Regions from separate parts of the Aliamphritea ceti genome, predicted to be linked through region 2. Evidence: predicted binding sites of a transcription regulator. Region 2 holds the regulator's gene; the other holds the start of a gene.
The links. Region 2 encodes sigma-54, which starts transcription at its own class of promoters, with help from an activator protein. Its sites were predicted from a motif close to TGGCACNNNNNTTGCTNT; they were not measured.

Region 1: the regulator sigma-54 is predicted to act here: its motif matches at 6,900-6,917, upstream of OCU49_RS07780 (ANTAR domain-containing response regulator).

The regions. Positions count from the first base shown of each region.
Region 1 covers NZ_AP025282.1:1,698,834-1,706,961, forward strand. Annotated here, with positions in the region: gene nirB (nitrite reductase large subunit NirB) at 1-1,087, opposite strand, end outside; gene OCU49_RS07765 (NAD(P)/FAD-dependent oxidoreductase) at 1,130-2,437, opposite strand; gene OCU49_RS07770 (bifunctional protein-serine/threonine kinase/phosphatase) at 2,765-4,555, opposite strand; gene OCU49_RS07775 (NarK family nitrate/nitrite MFS transporter) at 4,619-6,103, opposite strand; gene OCU49_RS07780 (ANTAR domain-containing response regulator) at 6,228-6,821, opposite strand; gene OCU49_RS07785 (VOC family protein) at 7,148-7,588, opposite strand; gene OCU49_RS07790 (hypothetical protein) at 7,722-8,093, opposite strand.
Region 2 covers NZ_AP025282.1:1,353,401-1,361,528, forward strand. Annotated here, with positions in the region: gene OCU49_RS06170 (YhdP family protein) at 1-562, shown strand, start outside; gene yjgA (ribosome biogenesis factor YjgA) at 586-1,128, opposite strand; gene mgtE (magnesium transporter) at 1,168-2,517, opposite strand; gene OCU49_RS06185 (HPr family phosphocarrier protein) at 2,647-2,916, opposite strand; gene rapZ (RNase adapter RapZ) at 2,978-3,844, opposite strand; gene ptsN (PTS IIA-like nitrogen regulatory protein PtsN) at 3,846-4,307, opposite strand; gene hpf (ribosome hibernation-promoting factor, HPF/YfiA family) at 4,326-4,616, opposite strand; gene OCU49_RS06205 (RNA polymerase factor sigma-54) at 4,662-6,170, opposite strand; gene lptB (LPS export ABC transporter ATP-binding protein) at 6,210-6,935, opposite strand; gene lptA (lipopolysaccharide transport periplasmic protein LptA) at 6,935-7,453, opposite strand; gene lptC (LPS export ABC transporter periplasmic protein LptC) at 7,443-8,009, opposite strand; gene OCU49_RS06225 (KdsC family phosphatase) at 8,009-8,128, opposite strand, start outside.

The DNA of each region.
Region 1 (8,128 bases), 350 kb from region 2:
TGTGTTCGTCGGTAAATGTGTAGCTGCGTGCGCCGGGTGTGCGGGCGTGAGCATCACCGATGCTGGCAACATCTACGCCCATGAGCTTGAGCTTGGTGCTTATATCGGCACCGGTAAAACTCATTGCGCCACCGATCAGATGATCAGCAGCTACTTTGGCCATTTGATAGCCCGGAGCCACCAGGCCAAAAATCTGCTGATTCCACAGCGCGCATTCACCAATGGCGTAGATATCAGGATCACTTGTCTGGCACTGATTATTGATCACTATGCCACCGCGTTCACCGGTTTCCAAAAGGCTACTCTTGGCCAGTTCGTCACGGGGGCGAATACCCGCAGAAAAGACAATCAGATCGGTTTCCAGCTGTTCCCCGTCAGCAAACTGCATGCAGTGAAAAGTCTCTTTACCGGCGCAGATCTGCTGGGTATTTTTATTTGTGTGTACCTGAACGCCAAGGGCTTCAATTTTATGCTGCAGCATGTCACCGCCGCCGGCGTCGAGCTGTACAGCCATCAGTCTTGGTGCGAATTCTACGACGTGCGTTTGCAGTCCCAGATCAGTAAGTGCTTTGGCGGCTTCCAGCCCCAGTAATCCGCCACCAATGACGACGCCGCTTTTGGCATTTACAGCTGCATCACGAATCAAGTGCAGATCATCCAGAGTGCGGTAAACCAGGCAGCGTTCTCTGTCATGCCCGGGAACAGGTGGTACAAAAGGGTAGGAGCCGGTGGCCAGAATGAGCTTGTGGTAATGCTGCTCTGTGCCAGCATCAGTTATCACTTTATGCTGGTGGCGATCTATTGCAGTGACTGTTTCTCCGGTAATGACGTTTAGTCCCCAGCTGGCATATTCCTCAGCATCACCAATGGCAAGATCTGCCTTAGTGGCACCTGAGAAATAGCTGCTCAGTTTTACCCGGTCATAGGCAAGATCATTTTCTTCGCAGTAAACAGTGACAGAAAAGTTTTGTAGCTGGTCGCTGTCGGCGAGGCTTTGTAAAAACTGATGGCCGACCATGCCGTTTCCTACCACGATAATCTGGGGTTTTAAGTGGGCAGAGGGTGTTGCAACTGTAGGCTGTGTCATTATTGGCTCCTGTGTTTCAAATGCTGTAGTGCCGCAGGTAAATTATGAGTTTTGGAAAGCGTGGGCAGCGCTTGTCTCTGGCTGTGTCGCTAGTGGTGTATGTAAATCTGAATTCGGTTTTTGGGTGCAGAATGATTCGCCAAATATCATGTCTGGTTGTAAATGGCTGATATCCTGTTGATTGTTGATGAGGTTGAAGTACCACTGGCCGTCACTGACGCCGCCATAAAGAATGACGCCGGTTAATTTCTTTTCTTTGAAAAACAGTTTCCTGTAAGTGCCTTGCTGAATATCTTCCAATCGCCAGGCGTCCGTATCAGGTGATTGCTCAGAAATATCTCCGGCAGAAAACAGGTCGATACCAGCGACTTTGAGCTGAGTGGCAGAAGGGCTAGGTTGGTAGTGTTGCTGGTGGTGTCCTTTAAGCTGAGCTGCGAGGGCTTTTGCCTGTTCCCATATAGGCGCGACCAGCCCAAAAGTATGTGGGCCGAGCTGACAGCATTCTCCCAGGGCATAGATATCACTGACGGATGTCTGTAGCTGGGAATTAACCAGAATTCCCTGTTGGCAATCCAGACCGCTGCTCAGTGCCAGCTGAATATTCGGTCGAATACCGATGGCGGTTACCAGCATATTTGTCTGAAGTTGTTCTCCGTTGCTGAGACTGATGTTGAGCTGTTGATCACTTATCTCTTCAATCTGCTCCATCTGGCAATTTGAGTGGGCAGTTATGCCTCGCTTGCGGAGTGTTGCCTGCAGAAGCGTAGCAGCAGTTTCATCAAGCTGACGGTTCATCAGCCAGGGGCCACGGTGAATGACGTCAACCTTTAAACCGGCTTTATTCAAACCATGAGCGGCTTCCAGTCCCAGTAATCCACCTCCAAGTATTACCGCACGTTCAGCTGTTTGGCTGCTTTTGAGAATCTGACTGACATCATTGAGAGTGCGGAACTGATGGATATGATGACTTTTGTTATGTCGGAGCGGCTCTGGTGTGACCGGAGAGGCGCCGGTCGCAAATACCAGTTTTTCGTATGCCAGATGGACACCGCTGGCGCTGCTGATGAAGCGATTATCGGTATCGATATGAATAACCGGGTCTTCTGTATAAAGCTGGATACGATGGCGGCTATACCAGCCTTTATTGTGGAGTTGTATGTCTGACTGTTGGCTCTCACCGGCAAGTACCGGCGAGAGTAAAATACGGTTGTACGCCAGTTGTGGTTCAGCACCAAAGATACTGATGCGGTATTCATGCCCGGCGTCGGCGAGTAATTCTTCCAGCAACCGGGTACCTGCCATGCCATTACCAATAATGACCAGGTGAGGTTTGACGGATGCTGTATACATAAATGGCTCCACTTCTTTGTTTTTAGCTAGCTGTCTTCAGATTACTGTCTTCAGATCAGTCGCACTGACAGGTATAAAAAAAGGCGCTCATCTGCCGGACTGGTGCAAGCCCGGTGGATGAACGCCTTTGTTCGTTTTAAGGTTGTAGATAGCGGCAGAGAAACTGTCAGTATCTGTTTATTAATATTGCAGACACTGTGCCAGATAGATATAAGCCTTTAAAAACAGTATGTTGAAGATTTGTTGGCGTTGTTGGATGGTATGGCTGCACCAAAGCGAGACAAGGCCGAAATGGTATTGCCTGTTATTGGTGCACTACTGTGTTACTTAACTGAGCGCGAGTAATACGAAGTTAGTGAATAACAACACACCACTCAGCGCTTGCCAGAACAGCAGTGGATTCCGACTCAGCAATGGCTGTTGCTCCAGTTGGCTTACCAGCTGAAGATTAGGTGTGCTGAAGTCATGGAGAAACTCGGAGAGTGCCTGATGACGCTCCGCAGGATCAGGCTTTAAAGCTTTTTGTAAGCAAGCTTCTATCCATGCTGGCAGGTCCGGACGATGCTGGCGGGCAGGGGTGTAGCTCAGTTGGCTATATTGCCTAAGCTGGTTATCTGCTTTTTGTAACTGACTATAAGGGTGTTTTCCAGTCAGCATTTCATAGCTGATGATGGCCAGTGAAAACAGATCAGAACGGCTGCTACCTGACTGGCCGAGCAGATATTCAGGGGCTGTGTAGCCGACCGAACCCTGTGGAACTGACTTGGTTAAAGGAGAGTAAAGTTCGTTTACGCCGGCAATCTGAACAGTACCGTAGTCAATGATTTTTACCTGGCCATCCTGGTTTATCATAATGTTTTCAGGCTTCAGGTCCTGATGGATAATACCTTGTCGCTGTAGGGCGCGGAGTCCTGAAATTGTCTGTCGTAATATCTGCCGTACTTCATGTATGGTGGGGAAGGGATGCTGGTCCATCCATTGGCGCAGATTCAGTCCTTCAATGTGCTCACCTATGTAGTAAAGAAAGGGTTTATCCGGCGCTGCATAAGTGCGCATCAGGTGAGCCTGTTGCACTGTCTGACCGGTCCATTCCTCGCGGATAAAGCCTTGCAGGTAATGTGGATCGTCAGCGAAGTTTAATGAGGGGGATTTAAGCACATAAGACTGACCGTCATGCAGGTTTTTTACTTTGTACATATGACTGCGGGTACCGCTGAAGACGATATCCAACACCTGATAGTGATCAATCTTCTGGCCAATGTTAAGTGCAGGAGGGATGGGAAGGTGGCTGAATGCCTGCTGGGCTTCTTTCTGAGTGATATCTGGTAACTGAGTGACGCTTACCAGCAAAGCGGTCAGGTTGTCTTTACTGCCTTGTTGCAGCGCTGTTTTGACCAGTATTCGGGCAATGTCTTCGAGTTGCGAGGCGGTGAATGACTCAGGCTGACTGTGTTGCTGAATGATCTGACTAATTTCGCTGTTGTCGAGATATTCATGAACGCCATCAGTTGTAAGCAGGATCAAATCGCCAGCCTGTAATGACTGACAGGAAAAGTCGACTTTCAGGTGCGGATCGGCACCTAATGCTCTGGCCAGATAGGTATGTTGCAGTTCAGTGTGTTGATGGTCTTCACTGAGTTGTTCCAGCCGGCCATTACGTATATGGCTGATCCGCGAGTCTCCCACATGCAAGGTATATAACGTTGTGGACTTGATGATTACCGCGGCAAAAGTTGTAAGCAGGCTGGGCTGCTCTGCGGCCTTATGCTGATAAAGCCAGCTATTGAGTGCGTTTAGTACCCGTGCACTGGATTGTTTAACGCTCCAGCTGTCAGGTGTTGAGAAATAATCCTGCATGAAGCTGGTCACGCTGGTGTGACTGGCGATAGCAGCGTCCGTACAACTACTGACACCATCGGCAATGGCTGCGGCTGCGCCTTTATAGGGCCGGCTGCTGTTATCTGGAAACGCCGCTGCAAAGGCATCCTGATTGACCGCTTTGACGCCGGCGCTGGAATAACCACCGAAACTAACCAGTAAGCCTTGTGAACGGGCTTTCCCGGGGAATGGCTGGTGGTCTGATAAGGTTTCTGGCATTTGGTCAGATGCTGTATTCATAGTTTTTAACTCAGATTTCAGCGCGTATCTGTAACCAGATACGCGTTGTTTCGGTTAGCTGGTTCAGGTCACACTGATCAGTTCAACACTGCCGTTCTCATCAACCTCTGCGATATGTCCTTTAGGTTCCTGCAGGAACATCAGGCTGATCAAACCAAGCACTGCTGTTGCTGAAATCACCATGAAGAAAACCTGGTATTCAACCAGTGAAAGTACCGTGAGATAGAAGACTGCACCGACGTTGCCGTAGGCACCTGTCATACCTGCAATCTGTCCGGTAAGACGGCGCTTTATTAGCGGCACGACGGCAAATACTGCTCCTTCGCCAGCCTGTACAAAGAATGAGCAAGCCATCGCTGTAATAACTGCCATTATCAGTGGCCAGCTACTGTCTATGCAGGCCATCAGAGCGTAGCCGGCAGCCAGACCTGTGGTCAGTATCAGCAGGGTTTTTTTACGGCCGAAACGATCGCTCAGCCAGCCGCCACCGGGACGCGACATAAGATTCATAAAGGCATAGGCTGATGCCAACAGACCGGCGACCACCATGTCGAGTGCGAAAACATCGGCAAAGAACAGTGGCAGCATGGAAACCACTGCTAATTCTGAACCGAAGGTAGCAAAATAAAGTACGTTCAGAACCGCTACCTGTTTAAAGTCATAGCGTTCATATTCAGGTACAGGCTGAGTAAACAGATGACGGTTAATGCGATACGCACTGTAGCAGTCGTAGATAAAGATAATCGTCAGTAGCAGATACATCAGATTACACAGCTGTTCGCTGAGCATGCTGACGCCGGCTGGTGAAAGTTTCCAGCTGAGTAATGCCAGGGCGGCATACATAGGCAGTTTCATTATTAGCAGCAGCCAGAAATCTTTGACACTTGAAACTTCCATGCCACCAATTTGCTTAGGTTTAAAGTAAGTTGCGCCTTTAGGTGTGTTGGTAACATTCAGGTACCAGAAAACACTGAAGCAAAGGCTGATAAAGCCGCTGAGTAATACAGCTATGCGCCAGCCTTCCAGTACTGTGAAGTGTTCAAGGCTAAAGAAGATAGCCATACCTGGCAGTAGCATGGCGGCTGCGGCTGAACCGAAATTTCCCCAGCCACCGTAAATACCTTCCGCAGTCCCCAGTTCATTGGCTGGAAACCATTCACTTACCATGCGTATACCAACGACAAAACCGGCACCGACAAAGCCGAGTAAAAACCGGGCGATAGCGGCATCCATAAAGTTTTCCGCCAGTGCGAACATAAAGCAGGGAATACTCGCCAGGGCGAGAATGCAGGCATAGACATTACGTGGGCCATATTTATCAGTCAGCATGCCGACGATCACTCGTGCCGGAATGGTCAGTGCAACATTGAGAATGAGCAGGGTTTTAATCTGTTCGCGGGTAAGGTTTAGCGAATCACCAATGACTGCCAGCAGGGGAGCATGGTTGAACCAGACAAAAAAAGTAATGAAAAAAGCGATCCAGCTGCAATGCAGAATCTTCATTTTCCCCTGCCAGGAGAAAATATTAAAACGGGTAGTAGCGTGCATAGTTGGCTCCTTAAAATGAAAAAAGGCGCTTAAAAAACCATGGCTAATACCAGTGGTTCTTTAAGCGCCTTTGCTTGAAGTAAATAAATTGTCGGGCAGTGGTAATTCTGCGGATTTGCGGGTGTCAGTGCTCCAGTGCAGTAATCAGTTGCCGGGCCAGTTTGCCGAGGCTGATACTTTGGCTCATCGACATATTTCGCATGGCGATGAATGCTTGCTGTTCGTCACATTTCTGATGTCGCATCACCAGGCCTTTGGCCTGTTCTATGAGTTTTCTTTCGTCCAGTGACTGTTCTGCCTGCGCCAGGTTTTGTTGCAGATTCTTGGTCGCTTCGAAACGCAGACAAGCTACGCGGATGATTGAAGCAAGACGTTTATATTGCAGGCCGCTGACGATATATGAGCTGGCACCGGCAAGGATAGCCTGTTCAGCGGTTGCCTGATGGTCTGATTCGGTAAAAATGATGACGGGTACCGGTTGCCATTGCTGGATCAGTTTAAGTTGTTCGAGTAGCTGGGGACTTAGCTGTTGTTGTCTGATAAATATAATATCAGTAGAAGCCTGCTGCAGATCGGCAAGCAGGTTTGGCTGGCAGGCTTGATGGATGTCATAGCCTAAGTGAGTCAGCGCATTCATTAGCGCCTGATCAGTGTCTTGCTGGTCATCCAATAGGTAGAGCCGTGAGTATAATGGCCTGGAGTTAATAGGGGTGTTCATTATGCCTGCTGTCATAGTTTCATCATCAGAATGCTTATTATCAAAGCTCAAAGTTAAAGCTGTTATAGCAGGACTTAGATAGCAGAAACTGTGCCAGAGAGAGCAGATAAAGAATTCGTTACTTTTATTGTTATAAAAATCAATTGGTTATGCGTTTTTATTTTGTGGGCTTCAGTCGCCTTGGTTGGCGTTATGGCTGCGCACTTTCAGTGCGGTTTTTTGCGGGTGCACAAATTCTGTGCCGAATGATGGTTTGAGGTTGGCTGCCGTCAAAGTAAAAAGCCACCGGAAGGCAGTGGCTTTTTCAGGCAGGTTTTCCAGGGTGTTTACCAGTGCCCGGTATTCTCCATAGAGGCCCAGGGCTCAGCTGGCGCCAGTGACTCACCTTTTTGCAGTAACTCAATAGAGATGTTATCCGGGGAGCGCACAAACGCCATATGACCGTCACGGGGTGGGCGGTTGATAGTGACACCGGCATCTTGCAGTTTCTGGCAAAGGCTGTAGATATCATCTACCTCAAATGCCAGATGGCCGAAGTTGCGGCCTTCATCGTATTCTTCCGGGTCCCAGTTGTAAGTGAGCTCTAGCAGCGGACTCTGATGTTCGCGGGCGTGAGCTTCATAGTGAGGATCAGCCAGAAAGCACAAAGTGAAGCGACCGCCTTCATATTCGTTACGTTTGGTTTCAACCAGGCCGAGCAGATCGCAATAAAATTTCAGAGATGCGTCCAGGTCGTTTACCCGAACCATAGTGTGTAGATAGCGCATGGTGGCCTCGTTGTCGTGGAGAGAGTGTTGAGAGTGACGAGTGTTTTCTGCGGCTTTGGCCGTCTCTTGTCATCTGCCTGATTCTACATAAGTTGCCCGTAATATTGCAGATAAGAATACAGCGTATTGTTAGTCAGATGATCCACCAAAAGAATCCGATAACTGAAGCTGCAATCGCCATTGAAATTGTCAGCAGATAAAGGGCAATCAACAGACTGTAGTATTTGACCGCGAGATAACCTGCCCCAAGTGCAAAGCCTCCGCCCAGCATGGACTGAAGCCAGCCCGGCCAGAGGCCGGGGTGGTTGCTAAAGGCGAATACAGCCAGGGTTGAAAGGGTTACTGCCAGCAGAAAATCCAGACCAATACGACGTATTAGCGGGTCTGGCTTGAGCGAGGGTACAGACGATGACTTTGCCACCGGCGCATCATCGCGAATAAAAATTGCCTGGTAGGGATGTTCGTTATCAAAGTGCAGCGTATAGCGCGGAAGTTTCGCATTCATAAGCAGTCCTTTTATTTAACATGGCTTTAAGTATA
Region 2 (8,128 bases):
GATGTTCTGGCCCGGTGCACCATGGCAATTTAGTTTGGCGCGCTTGCGGGGCGGACTTGATTTTGTTGCTGAGAAAGGCCGGCTGATTGAAAGTGGCACATCCGGAAACTTTCTGCGTATTTTTGGTATTTTAAATTTAAATACTTTAGGCCGTCGCTTGAGGTTGGATTTTAAGGATCTGTTTGCGAAAGGCGTCAGTTTTGATGTGTTGAAAGGGCGTTATCGTATTGAGAATGGAATTGCGTCCAGTGTTGAGCCTCTAACGCTGGATGGCCCATCCGCTGATATAGAGCTGTCAGGTGAAATAGATCTGGTCACTGAAACGCTTAATAAGCAGATGCAGGTTACTTTACCTGTTACTGATAATTTAACGATAGCAGCGGTGTTGCTAGGCGCACCACAAGTTGCGGGTGCTGCATTTATTATTGATAAGCTATTTGGTGATGAGATTAAGCAGCAGGTGGCAGCGGTTCGTTATCGGATGGAAGGGGATTGGAGTGATCCGCAGCTGGAGTTGATCGTGTCGGGTAATAAACAGGCGCAGGGTGTTGTTGAGAACTAATCTGCGCCTGTTGTTCGCATTGTTTAAAGTTGTAGCTGAGATTCTGCCCGTTCGCGCAGGTATTTGAACAGTTTGCGGGCAGCGACTGGTGGCTTTTCCTGAGCCTGTTCTTTCTTAGCGTTACGTAAGAGCTGACGCAAGTGCTGAATATCGGCACCGCCATCTTCATTTAAGTATGCTTGCAGATCACTGTTGTCGCCTAAAATCAGACGGTCACGCCAGCGTTCCAGCTTTTTAAAGATCTGAGCGTGTGCCTGCTTACCTGCTTCAAAGCGATCCAGAGCGGCCTCAATGGCTTCGGTATCTTCGTTACGCATTATGCGGCCAATGTATTGTAAATGCCTGCGAATGGCTTCCGAGCGAGGCTGAAGGCGAGCTGCTTCGGCAATAGCTGCGCGAAGCTCATCACTCATAGGTACCTGTTCAACCTGTTCTTTGTTCAATAACGTGATTTTAGCGCCTAGCTCCTGTTGAGCTTCGACTTCACGTTTGCGTTGGGTTTTAGATACCCATTCCTCGTCATCATTAATTTGCTCGTCAGAATCTGGGAAATATTCGTTACTCATAATGTCCACTTAACTAAAGGGGTTAGCGGTTATCTACCACTAACTATAGAAGAAGGTTGCCAGACCGAGAAAGGCAAAGAAGCCTACTACATCGGTAATGGTTGTCAGTAATACGCTACCAGCCAGTGCCGGGTCTATTCCCCAGGCCTTAAGAATAATAGGTAGCATAGTGCCGGCGAGTGCGGCGGCTATCAAGTTGATAACAATGGCACAGCCGATAATCAGGCCTATGGTGGTATCCTGGAACCATAATACAGCAATAATGGCGACAACAACCGCCCAAAGAATACCGTTTACGGTGCCGACGACAAGTTCACGGTTAAGCAGCCAGCCTGCATTGGAGCGCTCAACGTGACCGAGTGCCTGACCCCGTATCACCAGTGTTAAAGCCTGGCTGCCGGCTATACCACCCATACTTGCGACTATCGGCATGAGTACTGCCAGCGCTACGACCTTGTCGATTGTATCTTCAAAAATACCAATGACAGCAGAGGCTATAAAGGCAGTAATCAGATTGACGCCTAACCAGACAGCCCTGCGTCTGGTAGTTTTCATGATTGGCGCGAAGGTATCTTCGTCATCATCCAGGCCTGCCATACTCATCAGCGAGTGATCAGCATCTTCACGTATTACATCAACCACGTCATCGATAGTAATACGGCCAAGAAGTTTGTTGTTTTCGTCAACAACAGGAGCTGATACAAGGTCTTCCTGTTCAAACAGTTGTGCAACTTTATCATCGGGCATTTCAGCTTCGATGGGTTCGGCATCTGTGAACATGATTTCCCGAACAGTGATCGTTGGGTCGCTTACTAGCATGCGCGTAAGTGGCAGGTTACCGATGTATTCATCTCTGCGGTTCACGACGAACAGGCTGTCGGTCATATCCGGCAACTCATCATGCCGCCGTAAAAAACGCAGTGCAGTCTCTACGCTGATATCCGGACGTACCGTAATTGTATCGGTATTCATCAGGCCGCCGGCTGTATCTTCCGGGTAAGACAGGACCGCTTCCAGGCGTTCCCGGTTCTGGCTGCCCATAGAACGCAGAATTTCCCGGGTGAGCGTTTCTGGTAATTGCTGGATTACATCGGCCATGTCATCAGTTTCTAGGGCTTCAGTAATGGCTAGTACTTCATGCGCATCCATCTGGCTGAGAATTTCAGTACGAACGTCATCCCCCAGGTCCTGAAGAACATCTGCTTCCAGCTCCTGGTGAATCAGGCTCCAGAGTAAGCGCCGTTCTTTTGGCGGGGATTTTTCCAGTAGATGTGCAACTTCAGAAGGCCGCAGAGTATTGTTGAGGGTATAGCGTATTTGCTTGAACTCACCACTTTCCACAGCTTCTGAGAGTTTATCTAGATCTGTTCTTTCAGTGGTTTCGATCATCAAGTACCTCTGCTTTACCGGATAAAATGACGGGAGAGAGTATCCGGTATAAGACCGGTGAGGGCCTATTATAGCGGATTGTTTTTCAAGGGATAAGGGATGATTGCAGGAGGTGGAACAGTAACTGGGTTATTCTGCTTCGTCGAATCGGTTGTTGATCAGTTCAACAATAGCACTAAGTGCTTCCTGTTCGTCTTCACCGTCAGTGCTGATTGTCAGCTCGGTGCCTTTGCTGGCGGCGAGCATCATTACCGACATAATACTTTTGCCATCTACCTGACGGCCGTCTTTAGCCAGCTGAATGTCGCAGCTAAATTTGCTGGTTAGGTTAATCAGCTTAGCGGCAGCCCGGGCATGTAAGCCGAGTTTGTTGATAATGGTAAGTTGTTGTTCCTGCATAAAATTATATGCACCTCTGGTTATTCAGTTGCCAGGCTGGCATCTGAAGAGTCTGAATTCCTTAAGGCAGTTCACGATGCCTGACATGGACATTATCCATAGTTCGTCTGAAATGGCTAGTCAGCTGTTCGGCAATAAATACCGAGCGATGGTGCCCGCCGGTGCAGCCAATACCGATAGTGACATAGCTACGGTTATTTTTCTCGAAAACAGGTAACCATTTTTCCAGATATGCGGTGATATCTGCGAGCATTTCTTTTACTTCACTTTCCTGGCTCAGGAAGTCGATAACCGGTTGCTGTAAGCCAGTGTATTCCCGTAATGGTGGGAGCCAGTAAGGGTTAGGTAGGCAGCGTACATCGTAGGTGAAGTCCAGATCCAGCGGTAAGCCGTGCTTGAAACCGAAGGACTCAAACTGTATGGAAAGCCCCTGTTCCTGTTTTTGCATAATGCGCAGTTTGATGCTGTCGCGAAGCTGATACAGAGAGAGGCGTGTAGTGTCTAGGCGTAAGTCAGCGAGTACTGCTAACGGACTAAGCAATTCGCGCTCATAAGCGATGGCGTCTTTTAAGCTGAGTTGATCATCTGAAAGAGGGTGTTTGCGACGCGTAGCGCTGTAGCGTTTGAGGAGAATCTCTTCACTGCTATCAAGGTATAAAAGTTCGCAGCTTACCTGTTGGTTAGCCCGCAATTTTTTGAAGATTGCCGGAAACTCTTCAAGGTTACTGAGTGGGTTTCGGGCATCTATGCTGACTGCCAACAGTGTCTTTGGGGCGTCCTGGCTAGGTTTTTCCGGTGGTCGGGTTATCAGTTGTGGTAACAGCTGTGCTGGCAAGTTATCGATGCAATAAAAGCCAATGTCTTCCAGGGCCTGGAGGGCTGTGCTTTTGCCAGACCCTGAGCGGCCGCTTATCACCACAAGTTTCATATCAGTTATCAACCTTGTAATGAGTTGCGATTTCTAGCAGTGCTTCAGCTGAAGGTGCGTTGCGCAGTTGCTGGCGAAATTCTGCCTGACTGAATAATTCGGCCAGGTTACCTAGCGTCTGCAGATGCTTATCACAGGCGTCTGCCGGTACTAGCAGGACGAATAGTAAATCAACCGGAGCGCCGTCAATTGCATCAAAGTCGATGGGTTTGGCCAGCTGAACAAGACAGCCTACGACCTGGCTATAGTTATCCAGTCTGCAATGAGGTATTGCAACACCTTCTCCAATACCTGTACTTCCGAGGCGTTCGCGACCAATCAGGCCTGAGAAAATGTCTTCTTCCTCAAGATCGTCCAGTTGCTGAGAGATAGTTTGACTGATGAGTTCTAGGGTGCGTTTTTTACTGCCGCCCTCAAGAGCGTGGAGCACTCTTGAGGGGCTGAGTAGATCTTTGATTAACATATGGTTTCAGAAACGTTGCTATTTGTGATTCTTAAGTTTTTCTTTATGTTTGATAACCTGTCGATCGAGCTTGTCAATCAGGCCATCAATTGCTGCATACATGTCATCGTGTTCGTGTGTCGCGAACAGTTGGCCACCGGCTACGTGAACATCACCTTCAGCCTTCTGCCGGCTCTTTTCTATGCTCAGAGTTACCTGAGCATTGGTGATGTTGTCAAAGTGACGTTCCAGCTTACTGAATTTGCTGTGCACATAGTTGCTCAGTGAATCTGTCAGTTCAACATGGTGACCAGAAATATTGATTTGCATGGCAATCTCCTTGTTAGTGCATTACGGACATAATCCGTAATTTCATTAAACCAGACGCTTTCGCTCATTTGAAGGTGGAATGTTCAAAGACTCGCGATATTTAGCAATGGTTCGTCGGGCGACTTTAATTCCCTGCTCATCCAGCAGTTGAGTAATCTTATTGTCACTCAGTGGTTTTGCAGGGCTTTCAGCTGCAACCAGTTTTTTAATCAGTGCACGTATTGCAGTAGAAGAACAGGTTCCACCGCCGTCGGTACTGACGTGACTGGAGAAAAAATATTTTAGTTCGAAAATACCCCTTGGGGTATGCATGTACTTTTGGGTTGTAACTCTGGAAATGGTTGATTCATGCATATCGACAGCTTCGGCAATATCGTGCAGTACCATTGGTCGCATGGCTTCTTCGCCTTCTTCCAGGAAGTCTTGCTGACGGGCAACAATTTCCCGGGTTACTTTGAGTAAAGTTTCATTACGGCTGAGAATGCTTTTTATAAACCAGCGGGCTTCCTGTAAATGACTTTTCAGATAGGTATTATCCGGGCTGTTATCTGCGCGCTTAATTAAATCTGCATAGCTGTCGTTTATGCGCAGGCGGGGGGATGCTTCCGGACTTAGCCGGACTTGCCATATACCTTTATCTTGGCTGACGAATACATCAGGAATTACATACTCTGAATGTGTAGTTGTAATGCTGGCGCCAGGTTTTGGATTAAGTGTCTGGATCAGAGCAACTACTGCCTGTAACTGAGGTTCTTTCAGGCGGGTTTTACGCATTAATAATTTGTAGTCATGATTGCCAAGGATGGGCAGGTATTGGCTGACAACTTTGCGTGTTTCTTTGAGGTAAGCAGTGTCTGCCGGCAGCTGATTAAGTTGCAGCATCAGGCATTCACTCAAGTCTCGGGCAGCAACGCCTGGTGGATCAAATTGCTGTACTCGGCGAAGTACTGCTTCAATTTCATCCAATTCAGTTTCTTGTAAGAACTGGTCGTCCTGACTTATAAAGTGCTCGTGGATCGCTTCCAGTTCGATACTCAGGTAGCCATCAGGGGTAATACCATCAATGATATTCGTCGCGATTAACTGATCCAGTTCGCTCATTGGCGTAAGGTTAAGCTGCCAATTTAGATGATCCTGAAGGGTTTCAACGGCTGTGTCGTTAGCTTCAAAGTTGCTGTCACTGAAGTCGTTATTGCTGGTGGAGCTGCTGGGAGTCGCCGTCTGAAAGGTGTCTTCCCACTGGCTGTCAGTTGCCAGTTCGTCTGGAATGTCTTCGCTCCAGTCGCTGTCCGCGACATGGGTTTCTTCAGGCTCAGCGCTAACTGTTTCGGTCGTTTCCTGCTTGGCAGGGGAGTCAGCATCGTGCTCCGTTTTTGCTTCATTGCTTTCGGACGAATCTTCCTCGCCAACTTCCAGCATTGGATTTGAGTCGAGAGCTTCCTGGATTTCCTGTTGCAAATCAAGCGTTGACAGTTGTAACAGCCGAATCGCCTGCTGCAATTGCGGGGTCATCGTAAGGTGCTGGCCAATCTTCAGTTGTAACGCTTGTTTCATATAACTGCTTGTACCTGTCAGATAAAGAAGGGGTGAAAACTACAGACGGAACTGCTCGCCAAGATATGCCTGCTTCACTTGCTGATTACTCAGTATATCTTCTGGTGCGCCAGCGGCAAGGATATATCCTTCACTGACGATATATGCCTGTTCACAAATGTCTAAAGTTTCGCGAACATTGTGGTCAGTAATCAGAATACCAATGTTTTTACTTTGCAGGTGTTTGATTGTTGCTTTTATATCTGTAACTGAAATAGGGTCTACGCCAGCGAAAGGTTCATCCAGCAGGATAAAGCTAGGTTCGGTTGCCAGCGCACGGGCAATTTCAACCCGCCGACGTTCACCGCCTGACAGGCTCATACCTAGGCTATCAGCCAGATGTGTTACGTGAAACTCTTCCAGTAACTCTGAAAGTTTTTCTTCGCGTTGCTGTTTGTTAAGTTCAGGGCGGGTCTCGAGAATCGCCATAATATTATTGCGAACGCTCAGCTTCCGAAAAATGGATGCTTCCTGAGGAAGGTAGCCAATGCCTTTTCGGGCACGATTATGCATAGCTTGTCTGGTGAGGTCCTGACCATCGAGCTGGATAGTGCCCTTGTCAGCATCTACTAAACCGACAATCATATAGAAACAGGTAGTTTTACCTGCGCCGTTAGGGCCAAGTAACCCAACAATCTGGCCACGTTCAATGTGCAGGGAGACATCTTTTACAACTGACCGGCCTTTGTAACTCTTGGCCAGGTTAAGAGCTTCTAAGCTACTCATTAATTAGTGTCGCTCTGAGTTGCTTTAGGCTGAATCACCATAATTACCCGTTCGTTTGAGGATTTATTGTCGCTGAAGGCTTCGATGGTACTTTTTTTCATATCGTATACGATACGGTCTCCGGTAAAAACGTCGCCACCCTGAGTGACTTTAGCTTTGCCGGTGATAACCAGTACTTCTGCAAGCGTATCGTAATCCAGCTTACTGCCATAGGCATGGGTCAGAGGGTCTTGTTTATTGGGCTTTTGTTCATAGTGAGCGGGTGAGCCAAGGGCTTTAATATTTGTAACCCCACCGTTAGCCTGTTTTAACTCGACAGTACTTCCTTCAATTTTTAGAGTGCCCTGTTGAACGTTGACTGCGCCTTTGTAGACAGTTATCCCTGTTAGTTCATTCATGTTGGCGTTGTCGGCAGCTATATGAATGGGTTGGGATTTATCTTCAGGTAGCGCTGTAGCCAGGCTGGAAAACAGAGCTGAAAGTAGAATGAAAGGTGTTGCAATACGGCTAATTGACATAGTGAAGCCCTTTTACTTGGGATTGCAATTCGACAGTGTTGACGTTGAAATCAGCTTGCATGCCAACGCCTGTAGTTCGGCCTGACTGGTCAGATATTGTGACTTTTGAAGCTGTTTTCGCAAGTTTTTTTTCAGTGAAGACAGTCAGAACCTCGGTATTAATCGTCTGCTGTTTTTCAGGCTGTTGATGATCTCTGATGATCACATTGCCGATAAATTCAATCTGCTTGCTCTGATCTGGAATTTCGCCCTGATTACTATTAACTGAATTAGTAAGCTTACCCAGTTCGAAAAAGTGTATTTCAGGTTTTAATAATTCCAGACGTTGTTTTGCTGGCAGGTGTTCAATGAATTCTGAGGTAAGTGACTGAGTCTTGAATCCATCGGAACTGAAATCTTTGCTGTGGCTTTGCTTGATAAAATAGTCTGCTTGCGGGTGAGCAGGCTTGTTATCAGCATTTTTTGGTTTCTGCCCTGGGTCTTGCCAACCCAGGTAGAAAACACTGACGCCTACAATAAGTATCGCAATGAGTAAGCGTAGTCGGGACCGTGACATCACAGATATTCTGCCCAGATTGCATCAAGTTTCTGCTGCGCTGCAAGAATCGTTTCGCAGAACTCTCTGCCTGCGCCTTGTCCGGCCAGACGGGTTGTGCACCAGTCTGCATGCTGACG